Regions from separate parts of the Bacillus sp. FDAARGOS_235 genome, predicted to be linked through region 2. Evidence: predicted binding sites of a transcription regulator. Region 2 holds the regulator's gene; each other region holds the start of a gene.
What was found. The regulator Rex, encoded in region 2, represses fermentation and respiration genes when NADH is low (regulators of the CRP and FNR family bind a similar motif). The targets are predictions, from matches to a motif close to TTGTGAAATATTTCACAA.
Positions count from the first base shown of each region.

Region 1: a site for Rex is predicted at 2,054-2,071, ahead of A6J74_RS10315 (formate/nitrite transporter family protein). Genes of this name have one in related genera too.
Region 3: a site for Rex is predicted at 1,853-1,870, ahead of A6J74_RS19400 (L-lactate dehydrogenase). Genes of this name have one in related genera too.

Region 1 covers NZ_CP020437.2:1,670,319-1,674,611, reverse strand. Annotated here, with positions in the region: gene A6J74_RS10325 (prepilin peptidase) at 16-765, shown strand; gene A6J74_RS10320 (cyclic-phosphate processing receiver domain-containing protein) at 779-1,090, shown strand; gene A6J74_RS10315 (formate/nitrite transporter family protein) at 1,118-1,969, opposite strand; gene A6J74_RS10310 (TerC family protein) at 2,175-2,969, opposite strand; yybP-ykoY riboswitch at 3,060-3,225, opposite strand; gene A6J74_RS10305 (TrkH family potassium uptake protein) at 3,264-4,293, opposite strand, start outside.
Region 2 covers NZ_CP020437.2:2,671,674-2,675,966, reverse strand. Annotated here, with positions in the region: gene A6J74_RS15490 (ABC-F family ATP-binding cassette domain-containing protein) at 189-2,123, opposite strand; gene A6J74_RS15485 (redox-sensing transcriptional repressor Rex) at 2,311-2,940, shown strand; gene A6J74_RS15480 (YdiK family protein) at 2,970-3,161, opposite strand; gene A6J74_RS15475 (CPBP family intramembrane glutamic endopeptidase) at 3,158-3,907, opposite strand.
Region 3 covers NZ_CP020437.2:3,401,405-3,405,697, reverse strand. Annotated here, with positions in the region: gene A6J74_RS19405 (PTS sugar transporter subunit IIC) at 1-788, opposite strand, end outside; gene A6J74_RS19400 (L-lactate dehydrogenase) at 811-1,761, opposite strand; gene A6J74_RS19395 (spore coat protein) at 2,055-2,303, opposite strand; gene A6J74_RS19390 (hypothetical protein) at 2,317-2,502, opposite strand; gene A6J74_RS19385 (CPBP family intramembrane glutamic endopeptidase) at 2,654-3,367, opposite strand; gene A6J74_RS19380 (MBL fold metallo-hydrolase) at 3,752-4,293, opposite strand, start outside.

The sequences.
Region 1 (4,293 bases), 1.0 Mb from region 2:
TCTCCTTTTTTTGTTATGTTCTTTTGGAAAGGAGAGGAAGGGATGTTCACTTATATATATGCATTGTTAGTGGGTATGGTGTTTGGTTCTTTTTTTATGCTAATCGCAATAAGGGTTCCTTTAGGCGAGTCTATTATTACACCGCGTTCGCATTGTCATTATTGTAAGTATGTACTAAAGCCAAAAGAACTAATTCCAATCATTTCATTTTGTATACAAAGAGGGCGCTGTACGGATTGTAAGAGGGGAATTCCGATTCTGTACGTAGTATTTGAATTTGTAACCGGTACAATATTTTTTCTTACTGTATATATGATTGGAGTAGAACGAGAGCTTCTCATCATTTTATCGCTTTTTTCGTTACTTCTTATTATTTCCGTTACAGATTATATATATATGTTAATTCCTGATCGTATTTTAATTTCGTTTGCTTTTCTGCTTATTTTAGAATGTATTTTTGTACCGTTAGTTACGTGGATAGATAGTATAGTTGGTAGTGGGGTTATACTCTTTTTGTTATATTGTATGCAAAAGATATATCCAGAAGGGCTTGGTGGAGGGGATATAAAATTACTCTCGCTACTTGGATTTATAGTGGGATTGAAAGGGGTTTTTATTATTTTATTTTTAGCGTCTTATTGTAGTCTTTGTTTTTTCGGGATGGGTATTTTATTAAAGCGTATAGAAGCAAGTAAACCAATTCCATTTGGCCCTTTTATTAGTCTTGGAGCAATATGTTATGTATTAATTGTGTATTCAAAATAGAGGGGGATAGAGAATGAATATATATATGGATGATCAAAGAGGTTGTCCGTTTGGATATGTGCCCGCAACTACAGTAGAAACTGCCTTGCAATTTGTTAGGGAGAATGAGGTAAATATTATTTCTCTCGACTTTAATATGGGATGGCGGCAGAGTAATGGATTTGATTTCGTAAATATTTTTTGTAAAGAGGGATTATATGTTAAGGAAATCCACTTTCACACAAATGATGTCATTGGTATGGATAAGATGAAACAAAGAATAGAGGGTGGAAAAGAACAAGGAGAGATTGAAGCAAGTATTATTGTGAAATATGTGGGGAGCTAAAAACTCCAAAGTCTAACTTTGGAGTTTTTAATGTTTCATATGTGCTTGTAAAGGAATAATCTCTTCTTGTTGAGCTGCTGCGATTACAGTCTCTTCCTGTTTAACATCAGGTGTTTTCTTTGTTAAGTAGTGATATACCATACCGACAAATACGGACCCGCCAATAATGTTACCGATTGTAACTGGAATTAAGTTATGAATAGCGCCTGCAAAAGAAATTGTCTCAGGATGTGGTGATACTAAAGATAAAGCAAACAGTGATAAGTTTGCAATGCTATGCTCATAACCAGATAAAAAGAAAGTGAAAACGAGCATCATCATCATTAATATTTTGGCTGTGTCACCTTTCACTTGAGAAGGTAAGAAGCAGGCAAGACAGACAAGCCAGTTACATAAAATTGCTTTAAAGAATAATTGCATTGTAGGTGTATTCATCTTTCCTTCAACTACTTTATTCATTAAATGACCGTGATCAATCGCTTCGAAAATGCCAGTTGCGTAAAATAGTAAGGCAAAGAATAAAGCACCCGCTAAGTTACCTGCATAACATGCAATCCAGTTGCGAAGTGTATCAGAAATCGTTGTTTCTTTTCTTAAAGTTGCTACTGTGAAGTACATTGTATTTCCAGTAAATAATTCAGCACCACCATATATAATAAGTACGAGGGCAATCCCGAAAAACATGGAAGCAGCTAAATAAGTTGCTGGTGAATCTGCAATGTGAAAAAAGTTACCTAATTTAAAACATAGTACAATAATAAAACCGATATAAATGCCCGCAAGTGCAGCACGAATGAAATATTGCATCGGATTTATATCTAGCATTTTCTTTTTGCTCTTAGCCAGTTTGACAACATAATCTAATCCTTGTTCTAGCATGAGTCATACGCTCCTTTAGTAAATCTTCTATAAATACTCCTTATATGAATAAAGTACATGGATTCGTTCACAGTTTCAATAAGTTTGTGCAATGTTTCACAAAAAGGACATACATAAAATAAGAAAGCGATTACAAAAGGTAGTATAATGGAATTTTTTCTAAAAATAGAGAGGGAATTGAAATAAAAAAGAAAAAGCGCTGTAATTACAGCGCTTTTTCGTCTAAATTCTTTTCTACTTTTACTTCTACTTCTTTCGAGAAGAACCAACCGCCAACTGCGATTCCAACTAATACAATCCAGAATGTAAGTTTCCACGGAGTAGATTCTGGGAATGAATGCGGAATTACATTTAATGCAGGGTGTGCTAATGTATAGATTGCTAACTTCACACCAACCCAACCTACAATTAAGAATGCTGCAGTTTCAAGTCCTGGTTTACGTTTTAATATTTGTACGAAAGCAGTTGCTGCAAATCGCATAATGATTAATCCAATAAGTCCACCTACAAAGATAACAACGAATTGCCCAGTATCAAGACTACCAATTGTACCTAGTCCTGTTTTCGGTAAAGTCATTGCTAATGCAACAGCAGCTAAAATTGAATCAACTGCAAAGGCGATATCAGCAACCTCGACTTTAAATACAGTCCACCAAAAATTCTCTTGTTTTTTCTTTGCTTCTTTTTCTTCTGTGTCTTCATCCGTATTCTTTTTAACATACGTTTTAAATAAGTGATTACCAGCGATAAACATAAGGTAAATAGCACCGATTGCTTGCACTTGCCATACATCGACTAAGAACGAAATCATAAATAACGATCCGAATCGGAAAACAAATGCCCCCGCTAATCCGTAAAATAGTGCTTTTTTACGTTTTTCTTCTGGTAAATGTTTAACCATAATTGCAAGAACAAGCGCGTTATCAGCCGCTAAAATCCCCTCAAGTGCAATCAGGATGAGTAATACCCAACCATACTCCAATAATAATGATACATCCATGTACATTCTCCTCTCATTTCTATAAGTACTAAATAAGTGAAGAATTTCCCCACTATTTAGTTTCCCCATACTCCTGCCTATTAACTTTGGAAGAATTTGGTAATGAATACAAAAAAGACCTCTGCCGTTAATAGGCAAAGGTCTTGCTAGACATATGTAATAAAAATGCCAACAAAGCCGGAAGAACTAAGTTCTACGTAATGACGACTTTGTTTCCAAGAAATATTCTTGGACGCTACTCCCCTTTGGAGATATGCTATTGTACTCTCATTATATGGATAATTTATACGGTTGTCAACCTGTTAAAATATCTTCGTTCGGATATTTTATTTTCCGGTTCTTTTTGCGTGCAAATGAAAAAGCCAATGTTAATGGTCCCATTTTTCCAAAAAACATCATAAAGATAATAATAGCTTTTCCAATTATCGTTAAGTGTGGCGTTAAATTCATACTGAGACCGACTGTTCCAAATGCTGAAAATACTTCGAAAGCACTCATCAATAGAGGAACTCGCTCAGTAATACTTAAAATTAAAATAGCAGCAAAGATAAATGAAATGGAAATAATAGTAATGGTCAATGATTTGACAATGAGCGTATCTTTAATGGATTTTTTAAACACAACAATATCATCTTGTTCTTGTAAAAATTTAAATACGCCAAAAAACATAATTAAAAATGTTGTTAACTTAATTCCACCACCAGTTGAAGCACTACCAGCACCAATAAACATAAGAAGCATCATTAATAAAAGGGAAGGTTTTGTTAATGCAGAAATATCAACGGTATTAAATCCGGCAGTGCGCGTTGAAATTGCTTGGAAATAAGCAGCCATTCCTTCTTCAAATGGGGTAAAACCTCTCATAGAAAGAGAATTATGGAACTCGAATATGAAAATAAAAACGGTAGCAATAATATTGACGATTAGAGTAGAAGAGAGCATGAGTTTTGAATGTAATGTAAGGTTTTTAAAGTTCTTTTTTCTTTTTATATCTATAATCACTGTAAAACCGATTCCACCTAAAATTATGAGAGAAGAAATAACGAGATTGACGAGAATACTATGAGAATGGGACATTAAATTATCGCTCCACACAGAAAAACCAGCGTTGTTAAAGGCAGAGATCGAATGAAAAAAACTATAATAGAACCCTTTAGCAATTCCGTATTTTGGTACCCATTCAAAAGAGAGGAGCAAAGTAGCAATACATTCTACTGTAAAAGAGAATAGAAATAATGCTTTGGAAAGACGAATGACACCGCCGATATTCGTTTGATTTAGTGCTTGTTGTAACAAAATGCGATTCTGAAGACCGATTTTTCTG
Region 2 (4,293 bases):
GTCAATCTTTGTCGGGAAAACGATGTTTCTTGTCGAATTGTTTATATATTTTAAGTTAAGGTATGTGCATTCAAAAAATCGTCGATATAATTTCATGTACTACGAAACTGATTCTAAAGGGAAATAAAAAGGATGTCATCTAGTCAAAAATCCTCGACTGATGAGACATCCTTTTTGTTTAAATTAGCTTATATATGCAGTTCTTCCCATTCTGCCATACAGGCTTCAAGTTGTTCTTGTAATGTTTGTTTTTTCGTTGTAATCTCACTAGCCTTTTCATAATCTGCATATATTTCTGGTAAGCAAAGCTGATCCTCTAACGTAGCAATTTCTTCTTCTAAGCTTACGATGTTTTGTTCTAGTTCTTCGATTTTTCGAGTGCGTTGACGTTCTAATTGTTTACGCTCTTTTTCTTCGAGATAATTTAATTTTTCTTGAGCTACAGTTTTTTGAACAGGTGCCTGATTTTCTTGCTGTTCTTGTTGTTCAAATGCTGCGCGTTCAATCATTTCATTTTTCTTCTCCACATAGTAATCGTAATCACCTAAATACTCTTGCGCACCTTCTGTTGATAATTCGACAACTGTAGTCGTTACGCGATTAATGAAGTAGCGGTCATGTGAAACGAATAGAAGAGTTCCTGGATAATCAATTAAAGCATTCTCCAAAATTTCTTTACTATTTAAATCAAGATGGTTCGTTGGCTCATCGAGAATTAATAAATTGGATTTTTGCATCATAAGTTTTGCGAGAGCTAATCGGGCCTTTTGTCCACCACTAAGAGAAGATACTGGTTTTAGTACATCATCCCCTGTGAATAAAAAATTACCTAATATAGTGCGAATTTCTTTTTCGGGTTGAAGCGGATATTCATCCCATAGTTCATTTAAAACGCGCTTAGAAGATGTTAAGTTAGCTTGCTCTTGATCATAATAACCAACAGATACATTTGATCCGAAAGCAACATCTCCATGTAATAGCTGTAACTTATTCACAATGGATTTTAATAATGTGGATTTTCCAATTCCATTCGGTCCAACTAAGGCAACACTATCTCCCCGAGTTAAGCGCATATTTACATGTTCAATAATAGGATCCTCATCATAACCGATGGTTGCATCTTTTACTTGTAAAACATCATTTCCACTTTGTTTTTCAATATCGAAGTGGAATGAGGCTGATTTAGAGTCACCTAATGGTCTGGTTAATAATTCCATTCTATCTAATTGTTTACGACGGCTTTGTGCACGTTTTGTCGTAGATGCACGTGCTATATTTTTTTGAACGAAGTCCTCAAGTTTAGCGATTTCATCTTGTTGCTTTTCGTAACGCTTTATTTCTTGTTCGTATAGGGCTGATTTTAAGTCTAAATATTTACTGTAGTTACCAACAAATCGTCTGCTTTCTTTATTCGAAATTTCATATACTTGTGTAACAAGCTTATCTAAGAAATAACGGTCATGAGAAACGATTAAAATTGCGCCAGGATAACCTTGTAAGTATTGCTCAAGCCACGTTAATGTTTCGATGTCTAAATGGTTTGTAGGCTCGTCTAAAATAAGTAAGTCTGGTTTCGTTAATAATAATTTCCCAAGAGCTAATCTCGTTTTTTGTCCGCCACTTAACGTAGAAATTGTCGTCTGATGCGTTTCAACAGGGAAACCAAGACCGCTTAAAATGGAGCGAATATCTGCTTCGTACTGATAGCCGCCTTGATCTTTATAATCTAATTGCAATTGGTCATAATCAGCTAATAATTTTTCATATGTAGCGGCATTTGAAAAGTTTTCTTCTTTTCCCATTTCTTGCTCTAGCCTTCGAAGTTTTGTCTCCATTTGCTGTAGGTGTGTAAAGACGGTTAGCATTTCATCCCAAATTGTTAATGATGTTTCTAATCCAGTATTTTGAGCTAAGTACCCAATTGAGACATCTTTCGGTTTTATAATTTCGCCGCCATCATGAGATAATTCACCGGCGATAATTTTTAATAATGTAGATTTTCCGGCTCCATTTCGTCCAACTAAAGCGATACGATCTTTCGTTTGCACTTCCAATTTTATGTTTGCAAGAATCGTTTCGGCACCGTATAATTTTGAAAGCCCGTTTACTTGTAATAAAATCAATGTTTTCACCTCAAATAATTTCTTAACTTTGCCATGTTTATATTTCTCAATCATACTAAAAATAGTGTATAGTTTAAAATAAAGAGAGAATACTTCTTCTCTTTATTATACAAGGAAATTCATAAGTACTAAACTTCTGTATTCGATTCAAGTATATGAATAAAGATAGGAAGAGAGGAGAGGTTATATGGATCAGCAGAAAATTCCGCAAGCCACTGCTAAACGATTGCCTCTATACTATCGATTTATCCAAAACTTATCTCTTTCTGGTAAGCAACGTGTTTCATCAGCCGAATTGAGTGAAGCGGTAAAGGTTGATTCCGCAACTATTCGAAGAGATTTCTCATACTTTGGAGCATTAGGGAAAAAGGGATATGGATATAACGTAAATTATTTATTATCATTTTTCCGTGAAACACTCGATCAAGATGATATAACACGTGTAGCGCTTATTGGAGTAGGTAATTTAGGGACCGCTTTCTTACATTATAATTTCACGAAAAACAATAATACAAAAATTGAAATGGCATTTGATGTTAGTGAAGAGAAAGTTGGAACAGAAATCGGGGGTATTCCTGTATATCATTTAGATGAATTAGAAGAAAGGTTATCAAATGATATACAAGTGGCAATATTAACAGTACCCGCTACAGTAGCGCAATCTGTAGCCGATAGATTGGCAGAAACAAACGTGCACGGTATTTTAAACTTCACACCAGCACGCTTAAATGTGTCAGAGAATATAAGAATTCATCATATTGATTTAGCTGTAGAGCTACAAACGCTTGTTTACTTTTTAAAGAATTATCCACAATAAAACGCAGAGGAGGTGACCTCTGCGTTTTATTATTGTTTTTTCTTTGTGAATTTCACTAATATAAGGCGAAGTGCCAAATTAAAATCAATTGTTGCCATAACTGCAAATAGTATTGTCCACATATTCCAGATTGTATCTGTCACGTTCGTAATGGCGAAACGTGTAAAGATACATCCGAGAAGGAAATACAATGCAGCCATGAACAATGGTGAGTTTCTCATACAAAAAATCCTCCGATAAAGCCTTGCATTTTTTCAGCTTCTTTAATCATTTCTTGAATTTGTTCATTGCTCATGAAAATCTGTCCAATGGCAACTAATGTATTCATTGCTACATGGGCTGCTATAGGAACGATAATGCGTTTCGTTTTTACATATAAGAAGGCGAATACGAGCCCCATAGAAGTGTATACCAATAGGTGAGTAAAATCAAAATGAATCGCTGCGAATACGAGTGAACTAATAATAGCAGCAACGAAGAAATTAAATCTCTTATAAAGTGTACCAAATAAAATTTTTCTAAATACGATTTCTTCTAAAATAGGTCCGATTATAGATATAACAATAAGGAACCAAGGTGTCGTTCTTGCGATGTCCATAAGTCGGTCTGTATTCTCAGATCCAGGTGTAATCCCTAATAGATACATTTCAATCATACCTGCAATACTTTGTGAGATGATTGCTAAGAAGAACCCGATAAAAATCCACCCGATTGTAGCTGGAACAGAAGAGCGCATTGCATCTAAATGCCTGTCACGAATATCTGTTCTAAGTAACCAAATTACAACGCATAGTGCAATGAAAAAGCTAATAATAGACCAATGTCCGGTTATTAGTTGAAACTTTTCCTCGTTGGTAAATCCTCTATTATCGTATAGTCCGGTTTTCAGAAGAAGTGGTAATCCGGCAATACCCGACAATTGCATTAAAATGTATGTAACGATAATCCACCAATATTGTTTCTTCAAATGGTTTAACCATCCTTTCTAACTCTAGTGTATGAGATAAGGCAGGATAACATGTAATATGCTACCTACGATATAAACTTTCATTCGAATTATGTTTTTTTTGTAAATCTGCATTGGAAATTAAAATAGAAGACAGGAAAAAGTTGTGTGTGTAGCGAAAACAACTTAGGGTGTCTTTCATATTGTAACATACGAGTAGTGGAAACAACGATTCATATAGTAAAGGTAGTAGAAGAAGGATTTTATATAGAAGAGTATATATAGTAATTTGCGAAAAAATTATGATTTTTTTACTTGCAAAAGAAATTGAGATTATTTATTATTATAAGTGTGTTAGCACTCGGGTGACTCGAGTGCTAATAAAAAATTTACATAACACAATGAGG
Region 3 (4,293 bases), 730 kb from region 2:
ACTGGGCCGACTATCGCACTAGCGACGACAGTCGGGACGAGAATCATTGGATTTTTAGTAATGTTTGGCAACTGTACTTTCGGAGTACAAAGCGCCTGAGCTAATATGCCACCTAAATTATTTTCTTTCGCTGAGATTACAGAGAATCCGATAAACTGAGCAACGCATCCTGCTAGAGCTGCACCACCTGCAACGCCATCTAAGCTAAGTGCGATCGCTAATGCAGCTGATGAAGCTGGAGAGATAAGTAATAGCCCCCAAACTACTGCAATGACGATAGAAGCGATAAACGGGCTACCAGCTGAACTATCTTTAATAAATGCTCCAACTGTATTTAAAACAGGAGTAATATTATGAGATAACCAAATACCAACTAAACCAGAACCTAATATGGCCGCAAATGGAACGAGCATCATATCTAACGCAGTTTTTCCACTTAAACGTTTACCGATATATACAGCTAAAGTTGCTGTTAATAATGCACCGATTGGCTCACCTGTTTTAATGATTAGACCCGCTTCAGTAATTGAAATGGATCCGGCACCAATCGCTCCAGCTACCATCGCTGAAAAGATAACAAGACCGTTTGCACCGAGCATAAAAGCAATGCCGGCACCAATTGCTGGTGCCATAAGTGATTTTGCAACAACTCCGATTGTAATAAGTAATGGAATATCAACAATTCTTCCTATATTTTCGATCAGTAAACCAATTCCGAGGGATACGAAAATACCTTGTGCGATTCCAGCAGATGCTTTAAATACACGAGACATTATATATTCCTTCATTTGTTTCACCTTCTCCTATAAGTTAGTAACCAATTGTTTTCATATAATCACGTAAAATATCGTTTGATTTTGCGAATCGAGATTCTTCGTCCTCTGTTAAGTTTAGTTCTACAACTTCTTTCATACCATCTCTAGTAATAATAGCTGGCACTCCTGTACAAATATCATACTCACCGTACTCTCCATCTAAAATGGCTGATACAGCAATAACACGGTGATCATCGTTAAAGATTGAGCTCGCAATATACGCTAGAGAATTTCCGATTCCGTAATAAGTAGTACCTTTTCGTTTATAAATTTCCCATCCTGCTTTTGCAGTCTTCTCAACAATTTCATCTAAATCTATTTCACCAAATCGTTCTTTTTGCTCCTCTAAAATTTGTAGAATTGGCTTTCCACCAACAGTTACGTGAGACCAAGCAACCATTTGAGAATCACCATGTTCTCCTAATGAATACCCATGAATACTACGAGGATCTACATGTAACATTTCAGATAAAATTGTTCTTAAGCGAGAAGAATCTAGTGATGTACCAGTACCGATCACACGATTTCTAGGTAATCCAGATAATTTCCACACTTCATATGTAATAATATCAACTGGGTTCGATGCAAGTAAGAAAATACCGTCAAATCCACTTTCCATTACGCCGCCAACAACACTTTCCATAATTTTCGCACTCGCTCCTAAAGTATCTAAGCGACTTTGTCCAGGTTTTGGTGCTGGTCCCGCTGTAATAATAACGATGTCCATATCTTTGCAGTCTTCATAGCTTCCTGCATATACTTTTGTTCTTGTATTTGTAAAGTTAATGCAATGTGATAAATCCATCGCTTCCCCAACTGCACGTTCATGATTTATATCAATTAATAATAGCTCTTCGCAAATGCCTTGATTTACAATGGAATATGCACAACTTGATCCAACTAATCCAGTACCGATAATTGCAATTTTTCTTGTATTTCTTTTCATAGCAATCTCTCCTAATTGATCATATAATCTATTTCTTTTGTTCTTTACACTCTTAATTATAGAGATTCCCACGATAGAAACCATGGATACTTTGTGAAATATTGAGCAAAGTTTTTGTCCTTTTTGTGAATTGTTATATTTAATTTTCGTCATATTTGTTACAACTGAAAAAATATTTATTATGTATTTATTGACATATATAAATTGAAACTTCAATCAACCTTTATCCATTGGGCTTTTACGGGACAAAACAAAAAAACGAGCGACTTCATTCGCTCGTTTTTTTCATCCCATTATTCCGCACTTAATTGGCCTTTTAATTGCTGCACAATCATTGGATTCGCAGGTGCTGCCGGTTTGTAATAACTCTTTTGCTTTGCGTACTCATACATATTACGTTGGCGCATTTCATCTTGATTACGAATTTGAATTAATGTTTGGTGTAACTGTTCATTATCAGACTGAGCAATATAATTTGCATAACTTGTTAAACTTGCATTTAATCCTGCTAAATAATCATTTACCATATCTTTTTCATTCATTTCTCTCTTCCTCCTATCCTAAAAAAGTCATTAATTGTTGCTTCGTATTTCGTGCATCTTGCGCATCCTTTTGTAGCATTTGTTTCAACTCTGGATCTGTACACGTCTGTGCATACTGCTCCAACTTGTTAATAATTGTTGCGTGTCCACCGATTAAATGACGTAAGTTTTCTACTTCAAGCTCTGTTAAATTTTGCATGGAATACTCCTGCCTTTCTTTGTTCATTCGTCATTAGTATTTGGTTCTTTTTGGATTATATACATGCATGAATTAACTTCTCCTACCTATAAACAAAATAAAAGATGCATAGCTAGGCCATCCATCTTTTATGCTAAATATTCGTTCAATTTTATAGAGATACAATCATACTTATACTCACAAGTAAATTCCATACAATGTGTAAAATAATACTAGGTATAATAGATTGCGTCTTTTTGTATAACATCGCAAACACAATCCCCATAATCGTCGCCGTAATTAGAAGACCTCCATGAAGAATTCCAAAAATGAAGGAAGAAATAATGATACCAACTAAAAAATTATATTTCTTTTCTAAAAATCGATATAAAATACCTCGAAATAGAATTTCTTCTTTAACCGGTGTAATTATAGCAACACTTAACACATATATAATACTTTGTAGACTATTTTGAAGTCCTAAGCTCCCTAATTGTTTCTGTTGTTCTGCTGCACTTTCAAAACTAAACACATGTAACATTAAATATTGTGATAATGCAATAACCATAAAACCAATTAATAGATATAAATATGTCTTCCCATTCTTCAAAACGGATAAATCCCAAATATATTTAATAAAATGAAGAACTGGTTTATAAGCTAATAAAACGATAGCAACAACAGCTGCATCTAATAAAAGGAAATAGTACCCTTCTAAATTATCACGCAACGCTTCCTCACCATAAATCCCAAAAGCTAAACCAAGGAATAACCCTCCTAGAAGTAAGAATCCTAAAATGATTGCTATCATTACAAATAGATTTTTATATGTTATATTATCTATTTTCCTTTCCACACTATACGCTTCTAACACCGTTTTACTCATACTATTCCTCCATTTGTTTTCATTACCTTAACAAAAATCCTTTAATATAAATATAAGGATAATATAACAAAAATTTCAAAAAGAATAATATGCAATTTTACATATTATGAACGCTTTGTATTCTATAGTTTTAGGAATTATATTATTATAAAATAAAAATTTCTTACTTCCACATCATGATCCCCACTTCATACTAAACCTTATGAATAAAAGGAGAGGTAAACATGAAAACACATGATTTTCTTACTAAGGTGCAAGATAGCTATGACCCTAACCCAAGCCAAGACCCTTTTATATTTATGTTTTTCGGTTTCCTATTAGCGATATACACATACTTAAAACCCACAAAATAATATCATTTAGCAAAAAAGAGCCTCTAAACAATTAAAGGCTCTTTCTAGTTAAATTCCTTTCCGCTTCTTCAATCGCCCGTTGCATTTGCACTAACGGATTTTTAATCATCTTCCCATGCCCTGTCGCTAATATAGACGGCTTATACTCTAGCAATTTCTGAGCGCTTTTTAATGAAACTTCTGCATCCCACGTACCAAACATAGGAAACGGAAAAAGCCACATCAACTGCCCTGCTACCGCCACTCCTCCTCTCGTTTGAAATGCATCTCCAACAATGAGCGCATCATTTCTCGTGTCTAAAAACGCCATTGATCCCGGTGTATGGCCTGGGGCTGCAATTGCTACAAGTGAACCAATTTGATCTCCCTCTTGAAGAAGGATATCTGGAATCGTCTTTATCCTTTTTGACACACTCACTTTTACTTGCGTGCCTGGTTCTCCGAGTTGCAGTGACAAATCCCCTTCAAGTAAACGAGCATCTCTTTCAGAAATATAGACCGAAACATTCGGCAGTTCTTGTTTTATAGCATCAAGCGCTCCTACATGGTCATCATGTGCATGTGTTATAACGA